3 regions of the Kitasatospora sp. NPDC085895 genome follow, and region 3 is predicted to be linked to each of the others. Evidence: riboswitches for the same ligand, from Rfam matches in the RefSeq annotation. Region 3 holds a riboswitch; each other region holds the start of a gene.
The links. A riboswitch is a leader RNA that binds a small molecule or an ion and turns the genes downstream of it on or off. The one in region 3 is predicted to bind cyclic di-AMP.
Positions count from the first base shown of each region.

Region 1: it holds a riboswitch for cyclic di-AMP, as region 3 does, so the genes downstream of both, AB0442_RS25370 (transglycosylase family protein) here and AB0442_RS21890 (M23 family metallopeptidase) in region 3, are expected to answer to the same signal.
Region 2: it holds a riboswitch for cyclic di-AMP, as region 3 does, so the genes downstream of both, AB0442_RS29015 (transglycosylase family protein) here and AB0442_RS21890 (M23 family metallopeptidase) in region 3, are expected to answer to the same signal.

Region 1 is NZ_JBFBJY010000045.1:25,576-29,735, reverse strand. It holds gene AB0442_RS25380 (SDR family NAD(P)-dependent oxidoreductase) at 1-360, opposite strand, end outside; gene AB0442_RS25375 (cytochrome P450) at 632-1,921, shown strand; cyclic di-AMP (ydaO/yuaA leader) riboswitch at 2,134-2,299, shown strand; gene AB0442_RS25370 (transglycosylase family protein) at 2,304-3,134, shown strand; gene eno (phosphopyruvate hydratase) at 3,339-4,160, shown strand, end outside.
Region 2 is NZ_JBFBJY010000058.1:14,622-18,781, forward strand. It holds gene AB0442_RS29010 (hypothetical protein) at 129-1,178, opposite strand; cyclic di-AMP (ydaO/yuaA leader) riboswitch at 2,505-2,703, shown strand; gene AB0442_RS29015 (transglycosylase family protein) at 2,709-3,878, shown strand; gene AB0442_RS29020 (hypothetical protein) at 4,051-4,160, shown strand, end outside.
Region 3 is NZ_JBFBJY010000035.1:24,367-28,526, forward strand. It holds gene AB0442_RS21880 (GNAT family protein) at 1-327, opposite strand, end outside; gene AB0442_RS21885 (hypothetical protein) at 424-1,311, shown strand; gene AB0442_RS21890 (M23 family metallopeptidase) at 1,388-2,158, opposite strand; cyclic di-AMP (ydaO/yuaA leader) riboswitch at 2,166-2,328, opposite strand; gene AB0442_RS21895 (YiaA/YiaB family inner membrane protein) at 2,554-2,844, shown strand; gene AB0442_RS21900 (4-oxalocrotonate tautomerase family protein) at 2,871-3,080, opposite strand; gene AB0442_RS21905 (alpha/beta hydrolase) at 3,230-4,066, shown strand; gene AB0442_RS21910 (TetR-like C-terminal domain-containing protein) at 4,066-4,160, shown strand, end outside.

The DNA of each region.
Region 1 (4,160 bases), on a different contig from region 3:
CGCCTCGCCGACCAGGGCGAGCAGCTCGGCCAGCGGGGCGAGGTTGTCGTCCAGGTCGGCGAAGGAGACGATCCGCTCGCCGTGCGGGCCGGCGACGGCGAAGAGGTCGATCCGGCCGAGGTGCTTGCTCGCGGTGTCGACCAGGGCGGCGACGTCGCTGGGCTGGTGGACGTCGCCGCTGACGCCGACGACCGGGCAGCCGGGGCGGTCGAGCTCGGTGGCGAGGTCCTCCGCGACACCCGGGCGCAGATCGGCGACGAGCATGCCCGCGGCGCCCGCGGCGGCGAAGCGGCGGGCCAGGTCGGCCCCCTCGCCCCCGCTCAGTACGGCGATGACGACCACTGCCCCGGCTACTCGCACGGCCTGCTCCTCTCTGAGCACGACACCCCGCGGGCGGCTCCGCACGTCCGCCCTCACGGTTATCGGAGGATCGTAGGCACCTCGCGACCCTCCGCAACAGGGATTACCCCCCGGGTGACCAGGCTCACGCCCGTCCGGGCCGATCGGATCCGGCCGTCCCGCACGGGCCCTCGGGCAGCCCCTCCCGACGGCGCCCGCGCGGGCCGGCCGGACCGGGCGGGCCGGGCGGGCACCGTCGGGAGGGGCGCCCGGCAGCGGATACGGTCGGGGCATGCCGGAGACCCCCCGACCCGACGACCGACCCGAACTCTTCACCTGGGAGTTCGCCGCCGACCCCTACCCCGCGTACGCCTGGCTGCGCGAGCACGCGCCGGTGCACCGCACCACGCTGCCCAGCGGGGTGGACGCCTGGCTGGTGACCCGGTACGCGGACGCCCGGCAGGCCCTCGCGGACGCCCGGCTCTCCAAGAACCCGGTGCACCACAGCGAGCAGGCGCACCGCTCCGGCCGGGTCGGCATCCCGGGCGAGCGGCAGGCCGACCTGATGACCCACCTGCTGAACATCGACCCGCCGGACCACACCCGGCTGCGCCGGCTGGTCTCCAAGGCGTTCACGCCGCGCCGGGTGGCGGAGTTCGAGCCGCGGGTGCAGCAGCTCACCGACCGGCTGATCGACTCCTTCGCCGGGCGCGGCACGGCCGACCTGATCCACGAGTTCGCCTTCCCGCTGCCGATCTACGCGATCTGCGACCTGCTCGGCGTGCCGCCGGAGGACCAGGACGACTTCCGGGACTGGGCCGGCATGATGCTGCGACACACGAAGCCGGGCCAGCCCGGCGGGCAGCGCGGCGGCGTCGGCCGGGCCGTGAAGCGGATCCGCACGTACCTGGCGGAGCTGATCCACCGCAAGCGGGCCGACCTCGGCGACGACCTGATCTCCGGCCTGATCCGGGCCAGTGACCACGGCGAGCACCTGACCGAGAACGAGGCCGCGGCGATGGCCTTCATCCTGCTGTTCGCCGGCTTCGAGACCACCGTCAACCTGATCGGCAACGGCCTGCACGCCCTGCTGCGCAACCCCGGGCAGCGGGCGCTGCTGCAGGAGTCGGTGGCACGCGGCGAGAGCGGCCTGCTGGAGACCGGGATCGAGGAGCTGCTGCGCTACGACGGGCCGGTGGAGCTGGCCACCTGGCGGTTCGCGACCCGGCCGCTGACGATCGGCGGGGTGGAGATCCCGGTCGGCGACCCGGTGCTGGTGGTGCTGGCGGCGGCCGACCGCGACCCGGCCCGGTTCTCCGACGAGAACACCCTGGACCTCGCCCGCGCCGACAATCCGCACCTGGGCTTCGGCCACGGCATCCACTACTGCATCGGCGCCCCGCTGGCCCGCCTGGAGGGCCGGGCCGCCCTGGCGACGCTGCTGACCCGGCTGCCGGACCTCGCCCTGGACGCCGACCCGGCGGACCTGCGCTGGCGCGGCGGCCTCATCATGCGGGGCCTGCGCGAGCTGCCGGTCGCCTTCACCCCGGTGGGGCCGTCCGGGCGGCGCGACCCGGTCTGACGGTGTGTCGCACCGGTCGGATCCGGTCGGAACTGAACACTCGTCAATCAGGAAACACCTGCATCGTTCGTGGGCGATAATCAGGTCTCCGTAATTGCTTCGTGATACCCGCGATATGAGCTTGTGATCGGTCGTTCGATCTGCTTACTCTCCCGAACAGTCCGCAGCCGCGGACCCCGGCACGGCAACGCCGAATCCTGTCCGCCGTGCCCGGGCCTCACGACCGAGACCCAGGACAGGGGCGGGGGAACCACGTTCGTCGCCGTCCCCACGGCTAGGGGTGAAGCCGCGTCAGCAGGGCCCCTCCTGCGGCCGCGGCCGGGCCAGCCTCCCGGTCCGAACCCGACAGCTCACCTCGCAGGCGTTCGGAGAGGGACAACCCATGCTCTTCACCGGACCTGGCCGCCACCGCCGCAGGACGTCCGCCGAGAAGGCGGTCGCCGTCGCGGGTGTCACGGGTGTCGGCCTCGCCCTGCCGCTGCTCACCGCGGGCGGAGCCCATGCCGCCCCCGTCTCGATCTGGGACAAGGTCGCCCAGTGCGAGAGCGGCGGCAACTGGAGGATCAACACCGGCAACGGCTTCTACGGCGGGCTGCAGTTCACCGCCCGGACCTGGAAGGGGTTCGGCGGCGCCCGGTACGCCCCGCTCGCCCACCAGGCGAGCAAGAGCGAACAGATCGCCGTCGCCGAGAAGGTGCTGGCCTCCCAGGGGCCCGGCGCGTGGCCGGTGTGTTCCAAACGCGCCGGCCTGACCCGCGCGTCCGCCGGGAGCGGCGGGACGCGCAGCGGCACCGGACGGGCGCAGGCCCCGGCGGCCCCGTCGTCGCCGTCGCCGCAGTTCCCCGGCCGGGGCGGTTTCGACGCCGACTCCGGCGTGTACTGGTACCAGAAGGACGACCAGTGGTACTGGACGGCACACCAGGAGGTCTACGAGCGCCACCTGCCGCCGGCGCCCACCGGGCCGGCCGACCCGGCCGACCCGGCCGACCCGGCCGACGGCGGCGCCGACGAGGGCGCCCGCACCCTGCAGGCCGTTCCGGTGCCCTCCCTCGGCCGCGAGCAGTACACCGTGCAGGAGGGCGACACGCTGTCCGGCATCGCCGCCGCGCACGGGCTGTCCGGCGGCTGGGAGCAGCTGTACGCGAACAACCGCGAGGCCGTCGGCGCCGATCCGGACCTGATCCTGCCCGGCCAGCAGCTGCGCCTGGCCTGACGGTCCGGCACGGTACGAACGGTCCGTCCGCCCGCGGGGCGGCACCCGCGGGCGGACGGCCGGTTTCGTGGTCCTTCAGGTGAACTACCGGCGAGTAGACCGGCCACACGGTGAGACAGGGCCATGCGCGGCACGGCCCGGTGGGCCCGTGCGGTTAGGCTCTGGTCGTAACGACCCTCATCCGCTTCCGCTAGGAGATGCCTCGTGCCGTCCATTGATGTCGTCGTAGCCCGCGAAATCCTCGACTCCCGCGGTAACCCCACGGTCGAGGTCGAGGTCGGCCTCGACGACGGCAGCACCGGTCGTGCCGCTGTCCCGTCCGGTGCCTCCACCGGTGCCTTCGAGGCCCTGGAGCTTCGCGACGGCGACAAGAACCGCTACTTCGGCAAGGGCGTGGAGAAGGCCGTCCTCGCCGTCATCGAGCAGATCGGCCCGGAGCTGGTCGGCTACGACGCCACCGAGCAGCGCCTGATCGACCAGGCCATGCTCGACCTGGACGCCACCCCCGACAAGTCCTCGCTCGGCGCCAACGCGATCCTCGGCGTCTCCCTCGCCGTGGCGCACGCCGCCTCCGAGGCCAGCGACCTGCCGCTGTTCCGCTACCTGGGCGGCCCCAACGCCCACGTGCTGCCCGTCCCGATGATGAACATCCTCAACGGCGGCTCGCACGCGGACTCCAACGTCGACATCCAGGAGTTCATGATCGCCCCGATCGGCGCGGAGTCCTTCTCCGAGGCCGTCCGCTGGGGCGTCGAGGTCTACCACACCCTCAAGGGCGTGCTGAAGGAGCGCGGCCTGTCCACCGGCCTCGGCGACGAGGGCGGCTTCGCGCCGAACCTGGACTCCAACCGCGAGGCGCTCGACCTGATCGTCGAGGCCATCAAGAAGGCCGGCTACACCCCGGGCAAGGACGTCGCGCTCGCCCTGGACGTCGCCTCCTCCGAGTTCCACAACGACGGCGCCTACACCTTCGAGGGCAAGGCGATCTCCTCCGCCGAGCTCATCGACTACTACGCCGAGCTGGTC
Region 2 (4,160 bases), on a different contig from region 3:
AGGGGCCCCGACCGCATCAGGTCGGGGCCCCTCCGCGCGTCCCGGGTCAGGCCGCATTGCCTCGGGGCCGCAGGACTCGGGCCGCGGGACTCGGGGTCCCTCCGTTGCGCGGACCTCGGGCCGCGGGTTCAGACGGGCAGCCGCCGGGTCGTTGCCGCCGCGTCGGCGAGCCGGATCGCGGGGGTGACGACCGCCCGGGGCGGCCCGTCCACCGCGGCCGGTGCGGCGGCGGCGTTCCACTCGGCCTTGCCCGGGCCCGGCCGCAGCTGCACGGCCTGCCGTTCACCGGCCTTGCGCAGGACGATCCGGGCCGGTTCGGGTGCCTGCGGGTCGAGCCACACCTCGTTGCCGCCGAAGGAGCAGTCCAGCACGGCGATGTCGTCCGGTTCACCGTCCGTGGTGGCCCGGAAGGCGACGCCTGCCTTCCGATAGCCCGTCAGGTGACTCCGACCGATCGTCACCGTCGCTCCGGCGAGCTGGTGTTCGGCGGTGGCGACGGCGTAGTCGGACTGGCCCGCGGCGTCGATCAGCAGGCCGTCGAAGACGGTGCCCCTGTCCCGGCCGAGCGCGTGCACGGCCACTCCCCCGGCGCCGTTGCCGTACAGCACGCCGCCGTTGTAGTCGAAGTCGTTGAGGTAGGCGCCGTGCTCGATGCCCCAGCCACCGTTGTGGTACGCGACGAAGCGTTCCAGGGTGTGGTGGTGACGGGCGTTCAGCCAGACGAAGACGCCGTTCTCGAGGTTGTTGTGGGCCAGGCAGCGCTCGAAGGTCCAGACGCCCTCGCTGGTCTCCGGCCACTCGTAGCCCGAGGCGCCGGTGGCGCCCTGGACGCCGACGGCCACGCAGTCGCGGGCGGTGCCGCCGGTGCCGGCGCCGAGCGAGAAGCCGGTGAGCCGGTAGCCGCGGGCGTTCGGCTCGTGGACGGTGCGGGAGGCAACGCAGGACTCGTAGGTGATGTCGTCGGACGGCGCCTGCGGGGTGCGGGTGTCCGGCGGGCCGTCCCACCAGTAGGCGTCCTCCCAGGTGTTGTGGCTGATGCAGCTGCGGAAGGTGATGCCGTGGCTGGCGTGCGGGACGAAGGCGTGGCTGCCGCTGTCGCGGACCACGACGCCCTCGACGACGGTGCCGCGGGAGGTGTCGCCGAGCATGTGGAAGTGCAGGCCGTACCGGCCGAGCACGGGCTCGGTGACGGGGCGCCGTTCCAGGTCTCCTTGCCCGGCTGCCGCGGGCCGAGCCAGCGCAGTGCGGCGTGCCGGACGTCGGCCCGGCGCGAACTGGCCAGGTGGACGTGGGCGCGGCCCCCGGCGGTGCCCTCGATCCGGACGCTGCGGGTCAGGTTGAGCACCTCGGCGCCGACCGCGACGCCGCCGCCGGCGGTCACCCGCGGGTGCGGGTGTGCCAGGGGTGCGGTCAGCGTGACGGTCATGCCGTCGACCCGTCTGATCGTGCACAGATCGTACCGGGTGGAGAATTCGTCCTCGCTCGGGGGTCCGGTCGGCGTGACGGCCAGCTCGTCGCCCGCCCGCCAGCCGACGGGCGGCTCGGCCAGCCGCAGCTCGGTGTCGCCGGCCCGCAGCGCGGTGGCGGCACGGACCCAGGCGGTCTTGGCGGCGCCGTCCAGCCGCAGGTAGCCGGCGCCGGCCACCCAGAGCCCGGTGTCCCCCTCCACCACCGTCATGCCGCCGCCGCGAAAGCTTCGTTCGTCAACGGACGGAAATCTCAGGGTGTGCACGGAGCCGTCCGCCGGGGCCAACGTCAGGATGCCGCGGACCTCCACGGCGCCCGCGGAGGAGAGCGTGAGGCTGCGCCCGGGCGCGAAGACCAGCGAGCCGCCCGGCTCGACCACCAGGGAGCCGATCGACGCGTCGGCGTCCAGCAGGACACGGTCGGCGATCCTGACGGCACTCCCCGCCCCGGGGACCGCACCGCCCCAGCCCGCCGGGTCGGACCAGCGGCGGCCCGTCAGGTCGACCGGGGAGGGCGAGGGGTCGACAGGAGCCGGGGCGGCCCGCGTGTGCCCGGCAGAGAGCCCCTCGGAGGCCGTGGGGAGGGGCGTGGCCGCCGTCGCGGGCGCGGCCGACGAGACGAGCGCGCGGCGGGCCAACTCGCCGCCGCCGACCGCGGCCGCGGCGGTGGAGATCCCGAGCCAGACGAGCATCCTGCGCCGGCCGACCCGGCGGTGCGGCGCCGGCCGTCGCGGCACTCCGCCGGACGCCGCCTCCCGGTGCTGCCCGTGGTGGTCCATGAGCGGTCGACCCCTCCCCGGGCCGTCGCCCGGCCCCCGTCCTGAAGCATGAACAGGCCGGTTTTCCCGGAAGGGCCTTGCCGGAAATCGACAGAAGTCGATCACGAAAAGATCGAGGGGTCGATCATGGAATATACCAAGATTGACTGTGATCGGCATCACACATATTTGCGGTTTGAACTTAACTCTGTCTAATGTCCTCCCACGTTCGTGGTCACACGGACCCAGTTGGCCCGAACGCCGAGTCCTGCCGGCGGTCCGACTGGCAATGCGAAACGCACTTCGGCAGGGGCGGGGGAACCAGGTAAGTCGCCCGGGAGCGGTCCAGCACCGCTCCCCGGCTTGGGGTGAAGCCGCACGCGCGGAAACGGCGAGGGATCGCCGGATCCTGCGCGCGCGGCCGGGCAACTCCAGCCCGAATCCGACAGCTCACCTCGCAGGCGTGGGAGAGGAACGCTGCTTCATGCTGTCCATCAACTCCAAGCGCGGCCGCCGCATTCTCGCCACCACCGGCGTCGTCGGCATCGGCCTCAGCATCCCGTCGCTGGCCGCCGGCACCGCCTCCGCCGCCTCGGTCTCCACCTGGGACAAGGTCGCCCAGTGCGAGTCCTCCGGCGACTGGCACATCAACACCGGCAACGGCTTCTACGGCGGCCTCCAGTTCACCAACAGCACCTGGACCTCCTTCGGCGGCGGCAGCTACGCCTCCCGCGCCGACCTGGCCACCAAGGACCAGCAGATCGCCGTCGCCGAGAAGGTGCTGGCCGTCCAGGGCCCCGGCGCCTGGCCCGTCTGCTCCGTCAAGGCCGGCCTGACCAAGGGCGGTCCGGCCCCCGAGATCAACACCGGCGGCTCCGCCTCCACCCCGGCCCCGGCGGCCACCACCCCCGCCAAGCCGGCCGCCCCGGCCGCGCCGGCCGCCTCCACCGGCTCGACCGCTTCCACCGGCACCTCGCAGGACGGCAAGGCCTGGCAGGGCCAGAAGTCCTGGCAGGGCCAGTGGAGCCACGGCGCCACCTACACCGTGCGGGCCGGCGACTGGCTGTCGACCATCGCCGAGCACAACCACGTCCAGGGCGGCTGGCAGAAGCTCTACGAGATCAACAAGTCGGTCCTGAAGAACGGTCCGCACACCATCTACCCGGGCCAGAAGCTGTCGCTGGGCACCCCGGCCAAGGCGTCCTCCACCCCGGCCCAGGCCGCCCCGGCCGCCGCCAAGCCGGCGACCACCGCGGTCAAGGCGAGCACCACCACGGCCGCGCAGACCGCCACCGGCTCCAAGGCCGCCGCGGTCGACTTCGCGCTCTCCAAGGTGGGCCAGGCCTACATCTACGGCGGCACCGGCAACGGCGGCTGGGACTGCTCCGGCCTCACCCAGGCCGCGCTGCGCGCCGCGGGCATCTCCGTCCCGCGCGTCGCCGCCGACCAGGCCGACTACTCCACCCGCGTCTCGCTGGACAACCTGCAGCCGGGCGACCTGCTGTTCTGGTCCAACAACGGCGCCAACTCGGGCGTGCACCACGTCGCCATGTACATCGGCGACGGCAAGTACGTCGAGGCCGCCAACCCGAGCGCCGGCGTCCGCGTCCAGACCATCGCCAACTGGGCCCCGGACTTCGCAGGCCGGGTCTGAACCACCCCTCCCGGCGTCGCGCACGCCGGGGCAGGCGCCCGAAGCCGTACCTGGGTCCCTCGGCCCGGGCGCTCCTCTCCCCTCCGCAGCCCCGGAGCGGCCTCCCGCCGCCCCGGGGCTTCGGCCTGCCCGCACGGATAGGCTGACGCTCCCACGGAGTTGAGGAGCCGCCATGGCAGCGAAGGTCACCGTCACGCTGGACGCCGATCTGGCGATCGAGGTCATGCTGGCCGTCGGGGCGGGCAGCCCGCAGGACGCGGTGGAGCTGATCGTCCGCGACTA
Region 3 (4,160 bases):
GCAGCCGAGGGAGGCGGCGCGGGTGCCTTCGAGTTCGAGGACGGCCTGGCCGATCGGCGGGTCCCCGCCGTCCCGCTCGGCCGGGGCGACGGCGAGCTGGTAGACGGTGCGCGGGTCCTGCTCGGCCTCGTCGAGCGAGAGCTCGATCTGATCGGCGCACTCCTCCTCGTCGCAGACCTCGTACCCGAGGTGCCGGACGGCCTCCGGGTCGCCGAGGACGGCGTGCAGGGCGAGGACGTCCTCCGGGGCCAGCCGGAACTCGCGGATCGCCAGGCGCGGTCCCACCAGGAGGACCTGGCGGTCCGTCCGGACCTGTTCGGCTGTCATGGCCGCCGACCCTACCCCGGCCGGCCCGGCCGCACCCCCGGCCCGCGGCGGGCCCGGGTGCCGCGCGCCGGACCCCGCACCGGCTACGGTACCGGCGTGGACGACGAAGACCTGCAGCTCATCCCCCGTACCCGCGCCGGGTCCCTGCTCGCCTGGGCGGACGCCGAGGCGCTGCCCCCGGTGCCGGAGGAGGCCGCCCAGCAGGTCCTGACCCTGCTGGAACTCGGCGGCGCACCGCTCCACGACGGCTGGCCCGAACTCGGCTCCGCCGTGGTCGAACAACTGCTCCACGAACGGCTCCACCTGTACGTCCAGCCGGAGGGCGACCCCGGCGCGTACGGCGAGACCGTCCGGCTGCTGATCGACCACCAGCGGGCCGCCCGGCGGCTCAACGCCAAGCGGCAGGAACGGCTGCACGCCGAGGCGGAATGGCAGGGCGAACTGCTCGGGACGCTGCTGCGGCGGCCGCAGCTGCTGACCTGGCCCCGGCTCTACACGCTGCTGCTGCGGGCGGACGGGGTGGACACCGCGGACACCGATGCGGTGCGGGCCTGGCTGGACGGTTTCCGCGCCCTGGAACCCGAGGACCGGGCGGCGGCGTACGCGGCCCTGGTCGACGGCGGCGCACTGGACCCGATGACCGGGGCGGACGCCGCACTCGGCTGGGGCGAGGCGCATCTGCTGTCGATCGGCATGGCGACGGACGGGGCGCGGCGACTGCTGGAGTACGGGCTGATGCAGCGCAGCTACCGGAACCTGGCGGCGCTGACCGCACAGGGCGAGCCGATGCCGTACGAGCTGCGGGGGGAGTTCGAGGACTTCGAGCAGGTCGTGGCGGACGTCGCGCTGTGGCTGTGCGGGCAGTGGACCGTCCCGGGACTGCCGGCCCTGCTGCTCACCGAGTACCCCGACCTGGCCCCCGAACCCGGCACCGCCGAACTGGAGGCCTACGCGGCAGCCCGCCGGGAAGGTCACGAGGAGTAGGCGAAGCGGGGCAGCGCCCCTGAGGTGCTGCCCCTGGAGGTCGCAGCCCTTGGGGTGGCTGCCTCCGGGGTGTCGGTCAGGGCTGGACGCCGTGGGAGCGGAGCCAGCCGAGGGGGTCGACGGGGGCACCGCCGGCGGGGCGGACCTCGAGGTGGAGGCGGGGGGTGGTGACGCTGCCGGTGGCGCCGACCGTGCCGAGGACGGTGCCGCGCTCGACCGGGCCGTCGGTGACCGCGAGCCGGTTGAGGTGGCAGTACCAGACCTCGGTGCCGTCGGGCAGGGTCTCGACGATCCGGTAGCCGTAGGAGCCGGCCCAGCCGGCCGAGGTGACGGTGCCGCTGCCGACGGCGGTGACCGGGGTGCCGGTGGCGGCCTGGAAGTCGAGGCCGGTGTGCAGGTGGGCCCAGTGGCCGCTGGGGCCGTACTGGGCGCCGAGGGTGTAGCCGCTGGTCGGCAGGGCGAGGGCGGTGGCCTCGACGGCGGCCTGGGCGGCGCGGCGGGCCTCGGCCTCCTGCGCGGCGGCGAGGCGGGCGGCCTCGTCTGCGGCGGTGCGGTGGTCGGCCTGCTGCTGGATGCGGGCGAAGAGGGCGAGGCCCGGGTCGGCGGAGTCGGCGGCCTGGTCGGGCGCGCTCACGGCGGGTTCGGCCGCGGCGGCCGGGCCGGCGGCGGCCGCGGTCATGCCGGCGGCGCCGAGGGTGGCGGCCACGGTGGCGGTGACGCCCAGCAGCGGGCTGCCGCCCCTGGTCTGCCGGGGCATCCGGTGGCGGGCCTGGTCGGCCTGCTCCCAGGGGTGGTCGAGGAGCCGGGTGGCTGCGGCGGCGGAGTCCGCCGAGTGCGTCGACGCCACGGGGGCGCACTCCTTTCCTTCCCTCGCCGACCGGGTTAGCTGACGGGTTCGGAGCAGGAAGGTCTCCTACGGCTGGGCCACCGGCCCGGCCGATTCACCCCAAGGAAGGTGGTTCCCCGGCTCCCGTGACCACCGGCGAAGGCAGCCGCGGGATTGAGCGACACGCGCACGGTGCCGTGTCGGTACGGCGTTGCCGACCGCGCTGCGTTATCAAACGTTAATGCTAGGCACGCCTTGATTCCAAGCGTCTGCGACGGTGGATTCGTAAGGGCTACGCGCAGGATGGGCGATTTGCCATGGATTGTGAATCAGTCCCTGACGGAGGGTGATCGCCCCCCTCGGGGTGAGTATCCGTACTCATGCGGGCCGGTGCCCGCTCCGGGACCCTGCAAGGCATGAGCGCACCGATGCAGTCCCGCACCACGGCCGCCTACTACGTGCAGGCCGTCCTGTCCTTCGCCCTCGCCACGGCCGCCCTGGCGATCGGGATCGCCCGCCTCCCGGTGGACGCCTGGATGCGCGCCTTCCTGGCGGTCGCCCTGCTGTACGTGATCACGTCCTCGTTCACGCTGGCCAAGGTGGTCCGCGACCGCCAGGACGCCGGGGAGCTGGTGTCCCGGGTGGACCAGGCCAGGCTGGACAAGCTGCTGGCCGAGCACGACCCGTTCCGGGCCGACAGCCTCTGAACCCCCGCGGGCCCGGCCCGCGGCGGTCAGCCGGCGGAGGCGGCCCGGGCCTGCTTGGCGGCGAAGGTCTCGCCGCCGGCCGCCCAGTTCCCGGCCGGGATCTCCTCGACGACGACCCAGACCTTCTCCGGGTCCGTGCCGGTCGCCCGGGCGTAGGCGGCGGTGAGCTCGCGGGCGATCTCGGCGCGCTGCTCCTCGGTGCGGCCGGCCAGCTGCTTGACGGTGATGAGGGGCATGACGCCTCCGGTCTCTCGGTTCCCGCGGTCCGCCGAAAGCTACCGCAGCCGGCACGCGCCGCCGCGCCGCCCTTGACGGCTAAGGCTATTAGCAATAGCTTTATGGCTACGGGCAATCAGCCGCGTCAGCGAGGCCAAGGAGGCCGGCCGTGAACGACACCCAGCACGCCCCGCAGACCCGCCACCTGGACGTCCCCGGCGGCCGCCTGGCGTACGACGACACCGAGCAGGGCGCCGGCACCCCCGTCGTCCTGCTGCCCGGGATGCTCGACCTGCGGTCGGCCTACCGGCACCTGCACCCGCTGCTCACCGCCGCCGGACACCGGGTGGTCACCATGGACCTGCGCGGCATGGGCGAGTCCTCGACCGCGTGGGACGACTACTCGCCGACCGCGATCGCCGGCGACGTCCGCGCCCTGCTCGACCACCTGGGCATCGACCGCGCCGTCCTGGTGGGCAGCTCGTACACCGGCGCCACCGTCGTCCGGGTCGCCGCGGACGCACCGGAGCGGGTCGCCGGGATCGTCCTGGTCGACGCCTTCTTCGAGAACTTCCCGCCGAACCTGCTGCAGAAGGCCGTGGTCGGCCTGCTCGGCCCGGCCGTCACCTGGTTCCCCGGCCTGTGGGGCGCCGCGCAGAAGTTCTACTTCCCGACCGCGCGGCCCGCGGACTTCGACGCCCAGCGGGCCCGGCTGGTCGCCGCGCTGAAGCAGCCGGGGCGCCGCCGGGCGGTCCGCGGCTACGTCCGCGGCGACTCCGCGCCGACCGGCTGGGGCGCGGACGTGCGGTGCCCGGCGCTGGTCGTCATGGGCAGCCGGGACCCGGACTTCCCCGACCCGGCGGCGCTCGCCGAGCGGCAGGCCTCGGCGCTGCGCGGGCGTATGGTGATCATCGAGGGCGGCGGCCACTACCCGATGGCCGGGTACCCGCAGGCCACCGCCGACGCCCTGCTGCCCTTCCTGGCCGAAGTGAACGAGGTCGCCTGATGCCCCGGGCCGGACTGACCCCCGCCGCCGTCGTCGACCGCGCGCTGGAACTCGTCGACGAGCAGGGCCCGGAGGCCCTCACCCTGGCCGCGGT